Regions from separate parts of the Peribacillus sp. TH16 genome, predicted to be linked through region 2. Evidence: riboswitches for the same ligand, from Rfam matches in the RefSeq annotation. Region 2 holds a riboswitch; each other region holds the start of a gene.
What was found. Region 2 has a riboswitch for glycine ahead of gcvT (glycine cleavage system aminomethyltransferase GcvT). Riboswitches for the same ligand answer to the same signal wherever they lie in the genome.

Region 1 (3,289 bases), 850 kb from region 2:
ACTCTCCCACAACCGTCATTCGCTCATATTTAATTTTATTATGTTTAGAATAATTGGTGGAAATAAGAATGTCAAGATTTTCTTGTAAGCGTTAACATTATTTTTTTGAAAATTCTTACTTTATGAATATCACATATGGTCATCCAGGTTACTCACGGCTGCTTGTATCATCGTTTTTTGCAAGTTGACTATTTTGATAAAGTTAATAGTAGGTCCCTGACTTTTGTCCGTAGCCTCTTAATTTTCCGCTACCTCTTTCTGATTCGCCTGATCCGCATGATTTGCCTTCGTTTTCTGCATCTTATAAATCGCAATCAGCGAAATAAACCAAACAGGAGTTACGAACAAGGCAACACGAGTATCTTCCGCAAGTGCAAGCACAACAAGTACGAAAGCTAGGAAAGCAAGGATCAAGTAATTAGAAATTGGATAAAGTGGTAATTTAAATTTGTTCATTTTCGCTAGATCTGGCCTTGTTTTGCGGTATTTCAAATGACTGATGACAGTAATTCCCCAAATAAAGATGAAACATACTGTAGAAATACTTGTAATTAACGTAAATACTCCTTCTGGCATTAAATAGTTCAAAACAACGGAAGTCAGAATGACGACAGTTGAAAAGGCCAGTGCATTGGAAGGTACTTTACGGGCATTAAGTTTTGCAAATGGCACAGGTGCATTTTTATCTTTGGCAAGTGAGTATACCATCCGGCTTGTACTGAAGATTGCGCTGTTGCATGCCGAAGCAGCCGATGTTAGGACGACAAAATTGACGATACCAGCAGCTGCAGCGATACCAACAGCCACGAATACTTGGACGAATGGGCTTTCCGATGGGATGATTGCATTCCACGGATAAACACTCATAATGACAATAAGTGCGCCAATGTAGAAAATTATAATCCGAATAGGAATATTATTAATTGCTTTTGGGATAACTTTCTCTGGATCTTCTGTTTCACCTGCTGTAAGTCCTACAAGTTCAATACCAACAAACGCAAACACTACCATCTGGAATGAGAGGATAAATCCATTTATTCCATTTGGGAACATACCTTCGTGGCTCCATAGATTCGTGAAACTGGCTGCGCCTGAATCTGTGGAAAAGCCTTTAATAATCATGAAAATACCGATAACTATAAGTGCTAGAATAGCGATAACTTTAATTAATGCGAACCAGAATTCCATTTCGCCAAAAAGTTTTACGGTTGCTAGATTCATAAATAGCAAAATGACAAGCGCAATTAAACCTGGCATCCACTGTGGTATGGAGGGAAACCAATACTGGGTATAAAGACCAACTGCTGTTAAGTCGGCCATTGCGATTGAAATCCAGCAAAACCAGTAGGTCCAACCGGTGATAAATGCTGCCATATTACCTAAATAGTCTTTTACAAAGTCAACAAAAGAATTATATTCCAAATTGGTTAAGAGTAGTTCTCCAAGAGCGCGCATGATTAAAAAGCAAATGACGCCTGTAATCATGTAAGCAAATAAAATCGATGGTCCTGCTAAGTGAATAGATTTTCCTGCACCGAGAAATAATCCCGTTCCAATTGCCCCGCCAATAGCGATTAGTTGTACGTGCCTGTTTTTTAGGCCTCTCGACAATTTTTGTTCCTGCATATGATTTCCCACTCCCTAATTTCCAGATAATTGAATAATAATATTCCGATAAAATTTTGACATATTATTATTCAACCCAACAAAGAAAACGCTTACAATTTTAATATAATATTACTCAATATGTTGCTGATAAATATTCTGGTTCTGGTGCAAACCTCGACATAATCTACCAAGCCTTTGAAAAGATAAAGGTATTGCATTCAACCTATTGCAGATTCTCTCTAAGGTAAAAGTTGTAGTCAGGAAAATTGAATAGAAAGACTCATTCTTTAATAAATTTCATAGCACAATCCTCCTTTTTTCGTTTGTGCTATCTTTCCCAGCATAAAAAGGGCATAGGAAAGATAGGTGTTCTCCTATCTTTCCTCTGTCCTTTTACCTGAGAGTTTAACTCCTTTGGTGGCTCATAGCTCTCTCCAGAGACGCGTCCTATTGTGGTCCTTTTACCTGAGAGATTCATACCCAATTTTTTTGGGAATTGCCCCTTCGGTGCTAAACAATGCGTTTAGTCTCTCCCACAATTATCATCCGCTGATATAAAATCGCATTAACAGTTGTATAATAAATGGTTCTAATGGAAATTTCAATAAATATCTGAAAAAACTTTATTTTCAGAATTTTAAATATAGAGATAGAGCTTTCTGACAGTTCATAAATTATATGCCCCTAGTACCCCAAGTGAATTGTGAATTGAATAGGAGTAGATTGCTTTTTACAGTCGATAAACACCGTTCATAATAGTGTACTTTTACAAACTACTTATACCTTTCAAATATACACTACAGAGGATGCTTTCTAGATAAAAGCATCCTCTGTTTACGTAATCATTATTATTGGAAATCATAAAGAAAAACCTCCAATTCAATACCGAAGTTATCTTTAATGTGCTTAATAGTTTTAGTCACCTAACTTCACTTGTTTTGGTGTACAATTCAAACCAGAACAAAAACATTTAAAGTGATAACGTTGGCAACATTCCCTTCTCTGTCCTTTTAACTGAGAGTTTAACTCTATGCTAAAAAGAGTCTTCCTCTTTGGTGGCGTTTTATAAACGCGCTCTCCAGAGTTGCGTCCCATTGTGGTTCTTATACCTGAGAGATTTGTTCCAAGGTTTTTTTGGAACTTGCTCCTTCGGTGGCTGTCTACATTGCACTCTCCCACAATCGTCAACCGCTATACGTTTTTTTGAAATACTCTAAATATTCTAAATGGATAATTATTTACATAAGTGTTTTTTATGATATCGCCTCTATTTTTATACATATTCAGGAAACTAAGAAAAGATAAAACGGAGGAAAATCACTTTATATCAGCAAACGCTTTCAAATTTAACAGACTAATGCTTCTTTATGAAGTTCTGCTCTTGATGATCGCTGATTGCATCCTGGTTTCTCTCTTTTTCTTTTAAAACATAACTAAGCAAGTCTAATGAGAGGCGCGCTGCCACTTGTCCAGTTATTCCCGTATGATCGTAAGGAGTAGCAACTTCTACCATATCAAAACCGATTACTTCTCCTCTTTTTGCAATTCCATGGAGTAATTCGTTGACTTCATCATAAAGCAGGCCTCCAGGAGAAGGTGTGCCTGTCGCAGGGGCGATCGATGGGTCGAGGCCATCAATGTCCATGGTAATATAATATTTTTCACCTGCTGGAATAAGTTC
Region 2 (3,289 bases):
AATGTCATATTCGCCTTGAAAGCGGACACTTTCAGGAATATCGTTGAAAAGGTTCTCAACAGAAGGGACCCCTATTACCTCCAGCATTTGTTGTTTATCCTGCTCTGTCATGGGTAAGTAACGATGTTTCATCTTAATGACCATTCCTCTCTATTTACGTGGTTTTTTATAAAAAGGTGTTTGTATAATAACAGCTTTCAATCGTTTTGAACGAATTTCCACTTCGACTTCAGAATCCATCACTGAAAAATCTTTATCGATAAGTACCAATCCTACATTTTTCTTCAATGTTGGTGATTGAGTGCCAGTCGTAACTTCACCAATGACTTTATCCCCACTGTATACCTTATAGCCATGACGAGGAATGCCGCGGTCAATCATTTCAATTCCGACAAGCTTACGTTGTGCCCCTTTTTCCTTTTGTTCAGTAAGAACGGCTTTCCCGAAAAAGTCGGCTTCCTTATCCACTTTAACCGCAAAACCAATCCCGGCTTCAATTGGGGTAATATCCGGTGAAAGCTCCTGTCCATAAAGCGGAAGTTTAGCTTCAAAGCGGAGTGTGTCACGTGCCCCTAAACCTATCGGCTGTATCCCTTCTTCTTTTCCTGCATCTAGAATAGCTCTCCAAAGGGCCGGGCCATTTTCACTGTTGCTATATATTTCAAAACCATCTTCACCCGTATATCCTGTACGTGAAACCATCGTGGAAAGCCCATTTATCAGGACATTTTCCTTGAATTTAAAAAAGCCAATTTCACTCAAAAGTGTATCATTAGATAGTTTTTGTAATATTTTCTCTGCCAAAGGTCCCTGCAGTGCCAACTGTGTATAATCGCTTGATACATCCGAAAGTTGGACATCCTCTGAACAATTAGCTTGTAGCCAGTTAAAATCTTTTTCTGTATTGGCGGCATTGACCACGAGCAGATAGTCGTCTTCTGCCTTTTTATAAATGATAAGATCGTCAACAGTACCGCCGTTTTCATAACACATAGCCGTATAAATTGCTCCGCCCTGTTTTAGCTTTGATACATCATTGGTCATCATTTTTTGTAAAAAGGCAAGACTCCCTGGGCCCTTCACATCAACCTCACCCATATGGGAAACATCAAATAAGCCAGCTTTTGTACGAACTGCTTCATGTTCGTCCTTGATACCCGAAAATTGGACAGGAAGTTCCCAGCCGCCAAAATCGATCGTTTTTCCTCCGTATTCACGATAAACCTCAAATAGTGGCGTTCTTTTTAAATTGGTCAAAAAATGACCCCCCTTAGATTTTTTAGATTTACTTTGCTCACTTTTCTAAAAGCTTCTTTCCATTTTGTCAAATCTTCTTATACTTCTCAGCCTGATTCATAATGTGGAAAAAAGGGCACAAAAAAGGACAGAGAAAGCCCTAAAGAGCTTTTTCTCTGTCCTGAAACCTGAAAGTTTACCTATATAATAGGTTTTCCCCTTTGGTGGCCGTCCTGCAACGAGCGGCGCTCTCCAGAGTTGCGTCCAATAAGAGTTCTTTTGCCTGAGAGATTCACTGCTAAGTTTGCTCCTTCGGCGCTACATTCGTAGTCTCTCCCCTTATCTTCACCCGCATATAAATGTGTCTCCACCAATTAGGAAAGTAATTAATCCTACTGATAGTTAGTAAAACCTCTGTGCATTTACAAAATGCTTTCTCTACCAACTCTCCTTAAAACTTCAGAACTTAATGAATGATCTCTAGTCTGTTAATCTGGGATAAAGTAAGAGGCGGTTGCCCATACTATGAAAAACATGAACTACATTCATCTTTTAAGCGTTTTGGGAAATTGGAATTTTCTAAATATACTTACATCCTACCTTAAGAAACTTTTCTCTGCAATATCTTTTACAGAGAAATATTTTTCTTACTTCACATATAAAATGTTCGGGTTTCAACCTTAAATAAGAAAATTATGATTTTAGAAGGAGTAGTTTCAATGAAAATTAATATATCCTTCAGTTCTGATTGGAATGACGAGTTTCTACAAAAGATGGAAAATGACGGTCCATGGGGTAATTGGGAGCTTTATAAATTGGCTGTTCAAATGGAAGAAAACCTCATTATTCCTGATTTTGAAGGTTTACAGGCACCCAAGCATCTTCCACAGCTCACCCCGCTTCCCCACCAATTGGAAGCGGCAAAGCAGGTAGTTGAAAAGATGAATGGAAAAGCCATTTTAGCTGATGAAGTAGGTCTCGGGAAAACAATCGAAGCTGGCTTGATTCTAAAAGAATATATGATCCGAGGTCTTGTTAAAAAAGTATTAATTCTTGTCCCCGCTTCACTTGTAAGTCAATGGGCTTTTGAATTGAATACCAAGTTTCATATTCCGGCTGTTGTTCAAAGAAAAAGCTATGTGTGGGAATCATGCGATGTTGTTATATCATCCATTGATACAGCGAAACGAGCTCCCCATCGAGATATCATTTTTAATCAGCAATATGACTTTATCATTATTGATGAGGCTCATAAACTTAAAAATAATAAAACGAAGAACTATGAATTTGTCCAAAATCTGAAAAAGAAATTTTGTTTATTGCTGACAGCTACGCCAATTCAAAATAAAGTCGAAGAAATTTTCCATCTTGTTTCGTTATTGAAACCGGGACACTTGGGAAATGCAACACTCTTTTCTGAGAAATATAAAGGCAAAGGCCGAAATGTTATTGAGGATGAGCACCTAAAGGAACTCGTCAACACTGTTATGATTCGGAACCGACGGGCTGATACTGGAATTGAATGGACAAAAAGGCAGGTGGAAACAATCATCATTGAATTTTCTCCAACTGAACAAGCCTTGTACGACGCTGTTTCCAAATTTAAGCCTATTTCAGATGGATCGAAGGGAAGTTCTTTTTCAGCACTCACCCTCCAAAGAGAAGCATGCAGCAGCAGAGAAGCCGTTTTTTATACATTGAAAAACATGAAAGCCAAATATGAACAGCCTTCCCCTGACTTTTTAGCAAAGCTAGATGAGCTGTTTGAGAAGGTAAATGAAACAGAACAAAACTCCAAGGCTGAAAAAGCTTTAGAACTCATCAAGAAAATTGATGACAAAGTGATTATCTTTACCGAATACAGAGCCACTCAGCTATATTTACAATGGTATTTACAACAGAATGGAATTTCCTCAGTTCCCTTCCGCGGCGGCTTTAAGCGTGGAAAAAAAGACTGGATGAGAGAATTATTCCAAAAGCAGATTCAAGTTTTAATTGCTACCGAAGCCGGTGGGGAAGGAATAAACCTTCAATTTTGCCACCACTTGATTAA
Region 3 (3,289 bases), on a different contig from region 2:
ATAAAATTTACTGTGGCTGCAGTATATATTTTAGTAGCACTTCTCTGTGTTAGCAAAATAAATTGAAAAAAAGGAAGGGAGTGTCCCTTCCTTTTAATTCCTGCGACCATGAAAAATAGCTACTTTTTTTTCTGATAATTATAGAGTACGAGTAGAAGAATGAACCAGATTGGCGTCATTAACAGTGAAAGTCGTGTAGCTTCAGCGAATAGCATAACGATTAGGATGAACAGAAATAATCCTAAAATAACGTAATTGATAAAGGGTGTAAAAGGAGCTTTGAATGTAGAGTGGGCTCTCAAGTCCGGACGTTTTTTCGTATATTTGATATGTGAAATCAAGATGATGCTCCAAACCCAAATAAAACAGATGGCACTGATTGTAGTTACTATTGTAAAGGCCTGTTCAGGTATCATTTTGCTTAGCAATGCCCCTAGGGAGACGACGATTGCCGATGTAACCAAGGCATTACTTGGAACAGCATGTTTATTTAATTTTGCTAATTTTGCAGGAGCATCGTTATTATTGCTTAATGTATAAAGCATACGGCTTGTTGAAAATAAACCGCTGTTGCCGGCAGATGCAGCGGATGTCAGGACAACAAAATTGATAATCCCTGCAGCGATTGGAATGCCGATTAGTGTAAAGACTTCTACGAATGGACTGCTTGATGCATCCAGCTGTGTCCAAGGATTGACGCATAGAATGACGAGTATGGCACCTACATAGAAAAGTAAAATTCGGACTGGGATTTTATTGATGGCTGATGGTATATTTTTTTTCGGGTTAGCTGTTTCTGCTGCAGAAACACCAATTAATTCGACCCCTACAAAGGAGAAGACAACCAATTGTAAAGATAGCAGGAAGCCGGATACGCCGTTCGGAAACATGCCTCCGTGGCTCCAAAGGTTGGTGAGTGAAACGGTTCCTGTATTGGTTTTAAAGCCAATGACTAACAGGATGATGCCTACAATAATCAAGGCAATAATCGTGATGACTTTAATGAGCGCGAACCAGAATTCAAGTTCTCCAAACAATTTAACCGTCAATAGATTCAATCCTAACAGAATGACTAGGCATGCAAGAGCTGGTATCCATTGAGGGATATCGAACCAATATTGCATATAGACACCAACCGCAATGATATCGGCCATGGCTGTCATGATCCAACAGAACCAATAGGTCCATCCGGTTACGAATCCAGCCCACGGCCCGATATATTCGGTAGCGAATTCGGTGAATGACGTATAACCGGCGTTGGATAAAAGTAATTCCCCTAAAGCCCTCATAACAAAAAATAAGGCAATCCCTATAATAAGATAGGAAAAGATAATGGATGGGCCTGCTAATTGGATGGCTTTACCGGATCCAAGAAATAAACCGGTGCCAATGGTTCCTCCTATTGCAATTAATTGTATATGGCGATTTTTTAAATCTCTTTTCAATTCCTGTTTAGCCAATTTGAGCATCTCCCGTTGTATATGATCTTAGTCGTGTGGAGCGTTATTCCACATTCCGTGTAGCTCGTTGTTTTCACCTCGCTTATGCCATTGAATGGCAATATCTTGGATTTTGGACAATAAAAAAAGAGATTGGATACTACCAATCTCGTCAGGTTTAAGAATAACAATTCATCATTCGTTACTCTTCTGTCCTTTTGCCTGAGATTGTGAATCCTTCGGCGCTGTACTATGTACAGTCTCTCCAGAAGCTGCTCCTGCTATAGTGTGATCCATAGCATTCAACGCTTGCTAGTATGCGGTTGTAATAAATGTCCGTTTGTAGAAGAATTGAATCTTCCTTCGGTCATTTGTCATTATACTTAAATAACGTCAATATAATATTGGAATTCTATCATTGTTTATTCTATAGGTCAATATGAAAATTGGAAAGTTAGCGGGTAATGTAGTTGGTATATATCAACTCTTTAAAAATAGTGATTGGAAAAGCCATAATGACTGTAGCTGATAGTTAACGGGTACACTTTAAAATCAATACAAAAAACAACAACAAATTTTGTGGTTATCGTTCCTCAGAAAAGTAGACTTCGTTTAAGCCTTAATTTTCCTTTTGGTGATATATATGAACCAAAAGGAAGCTGTAAGGGATGTTACAAACCCCTCGTGTCATTATTGGTATTTCACAATATTGTAGCTTTTCTAGGTGGTTTTTTTCTAAACAATTCATACCATAGAACTGGCATTTTAATCGCGACCGTTTTCCGAATAGTGTGATAATATTTAGGTAAAAAGGTGAAGGGAATTAGAGATGCTATGGCGATAAAGACAGTATCAATTGTTGGATTAGGAGCACTGGGCATTTTATATGGACATCATTTATCAAAGGAAATGCCGAAGAAGAATGTGAGGATTATTGCGGATACAGCTAGAATAAAGAGATATGTCCAGGATGGGGTTTATTGCAATGGTGAGCTTTGTGACTTTCATTATGTAACGCCTGAAGAAATATGCGAGCCTGCAGATTTGATGATTTTTACTGTTAAATTTAGTGGATTGGAAGATGCTATTGAAGCGGTGAAGAATCAAATTGGAAAACAGACGATTATTATTTCTGCTTTGAATGGGATCACAAGTGAAGCGATTATTGGTGAGGCGTATGGAAAGGATAAAGTCTTATATTGTGTTGCGCAAGGTATGGATGCTGTTAAAGAAGAAAATAAGTTGACATACGACCATATGGGCATACTCTGCCTTGGTGAACGGGAACCTGGATTGGTTTCAGAAAAGGTTCAGCAGGTGGCAGATTTTTTTGAAAAAATGAAGGTCCCATATGAGATAGATACGGATATGTATAAGCGGCAATGGGGGAAATTTATGCTGAATGTTGGTGTTAATCAAACTGTTGCTGTCTATAAAAGTAATTATGGTGAAATTCAACGAAAGGGTCATGCAAGAGAAATGATGATTTCTGCCATGAGAGAGGTTATCGTTCTGTCAGAGAAAGAAGGAATTCATTTAACGGAAAGAGATCTGGATTATTGGTTAAGTGTATTGGATACATTAAGCCCAGAAGGAAAGCCATCCATGGCTCAAGATATCGAAGCTCGACGTTACAGTGAGGTTGAGTTATTTGCAGGTACGGTATTAAAATTAGGTGAGAAATACGGAGTGCCTACACTTGTAAACAAAGAGTTATATGAACGAATTGAATTTCTCGAAAGTCAATATAATTTCAACTAAAGTTTGACTTTTTTCTATGATAACTCCCTCACCTTGCTCTAGAACAAGGCCATTTGAACTGAGCTCAGTCTTTAAAGACTGGGTTTCCT

Region 1: linked by a shared signal. The riboswitch ahead of JFV29_RS15060 (amino acid permease) and the one ahead of gcvT (glycine cleavage system aminomethyltransferase GcvT) in region 2 are both predicted to bind glycine.
Region 3: linked by a shared signal. The riboswitch ahead of JFV29_RS10205 (amino acid permease) and the one ahead of gcvT (glycine cleavage system aminomethyltransferase GcvT) in region 2 are both predicted to bind glycine.

What each region holds. Positions count from the first base shown of each region.
Region 1 covers NZ_JAEKEM010000009.1:196,617-199,905, forward strand. Annotated here, with positions in the region: gene JFV29_RS15060 (amino acid permease) at 238-1,626, opposite strand; glycine riboswitch at 1,992-2,048, opposite strand; glycine riboswitch at 2,052-2,154, opposite strand; glycine riboswitch at 2,602-2,695, opposite strand; glycine riboswitch at 2,696-2,796, opposite strand; gene speB (agmatinase) at 2,963-3,289, opposite strand, start outside.
Region 2 covers NZ_JAEKEM010000009.1:1,045,091-1,048,379, forward strand. Annotated here, with positions in the region: gene gcvPA (aminomethyl-transferring glycine dehydrogenase subunit GcvPA) at 1-132, opposite strand, end outside; gene gcvT (glycine cleavage system aminomethyltransferase GcvT) at 151-1,257, opposite strand; glycine riboswitch at 1,411-1,494, opposite strand; glycine riboswitch at 1,498-1,585, opposite strand; gene JFV29_RS19035 (DEAD/DEAH box helicase) at 1,956-3,289, shown strand, end outside.
Region 3 covers NZ_JAEKEM010000002.1:2,113,479-2,116,767, reverse strand. Annotated here, with positions in the region: gene JFV29_RS10205 (amino acid permease) at 120-1,460, opposite strand; glycine riboswitch at 1,640-1,718, opposite strand; gene JFV29_RS10200 (ketopantoate reductase family protein) at 2,274-3,200, shown strand.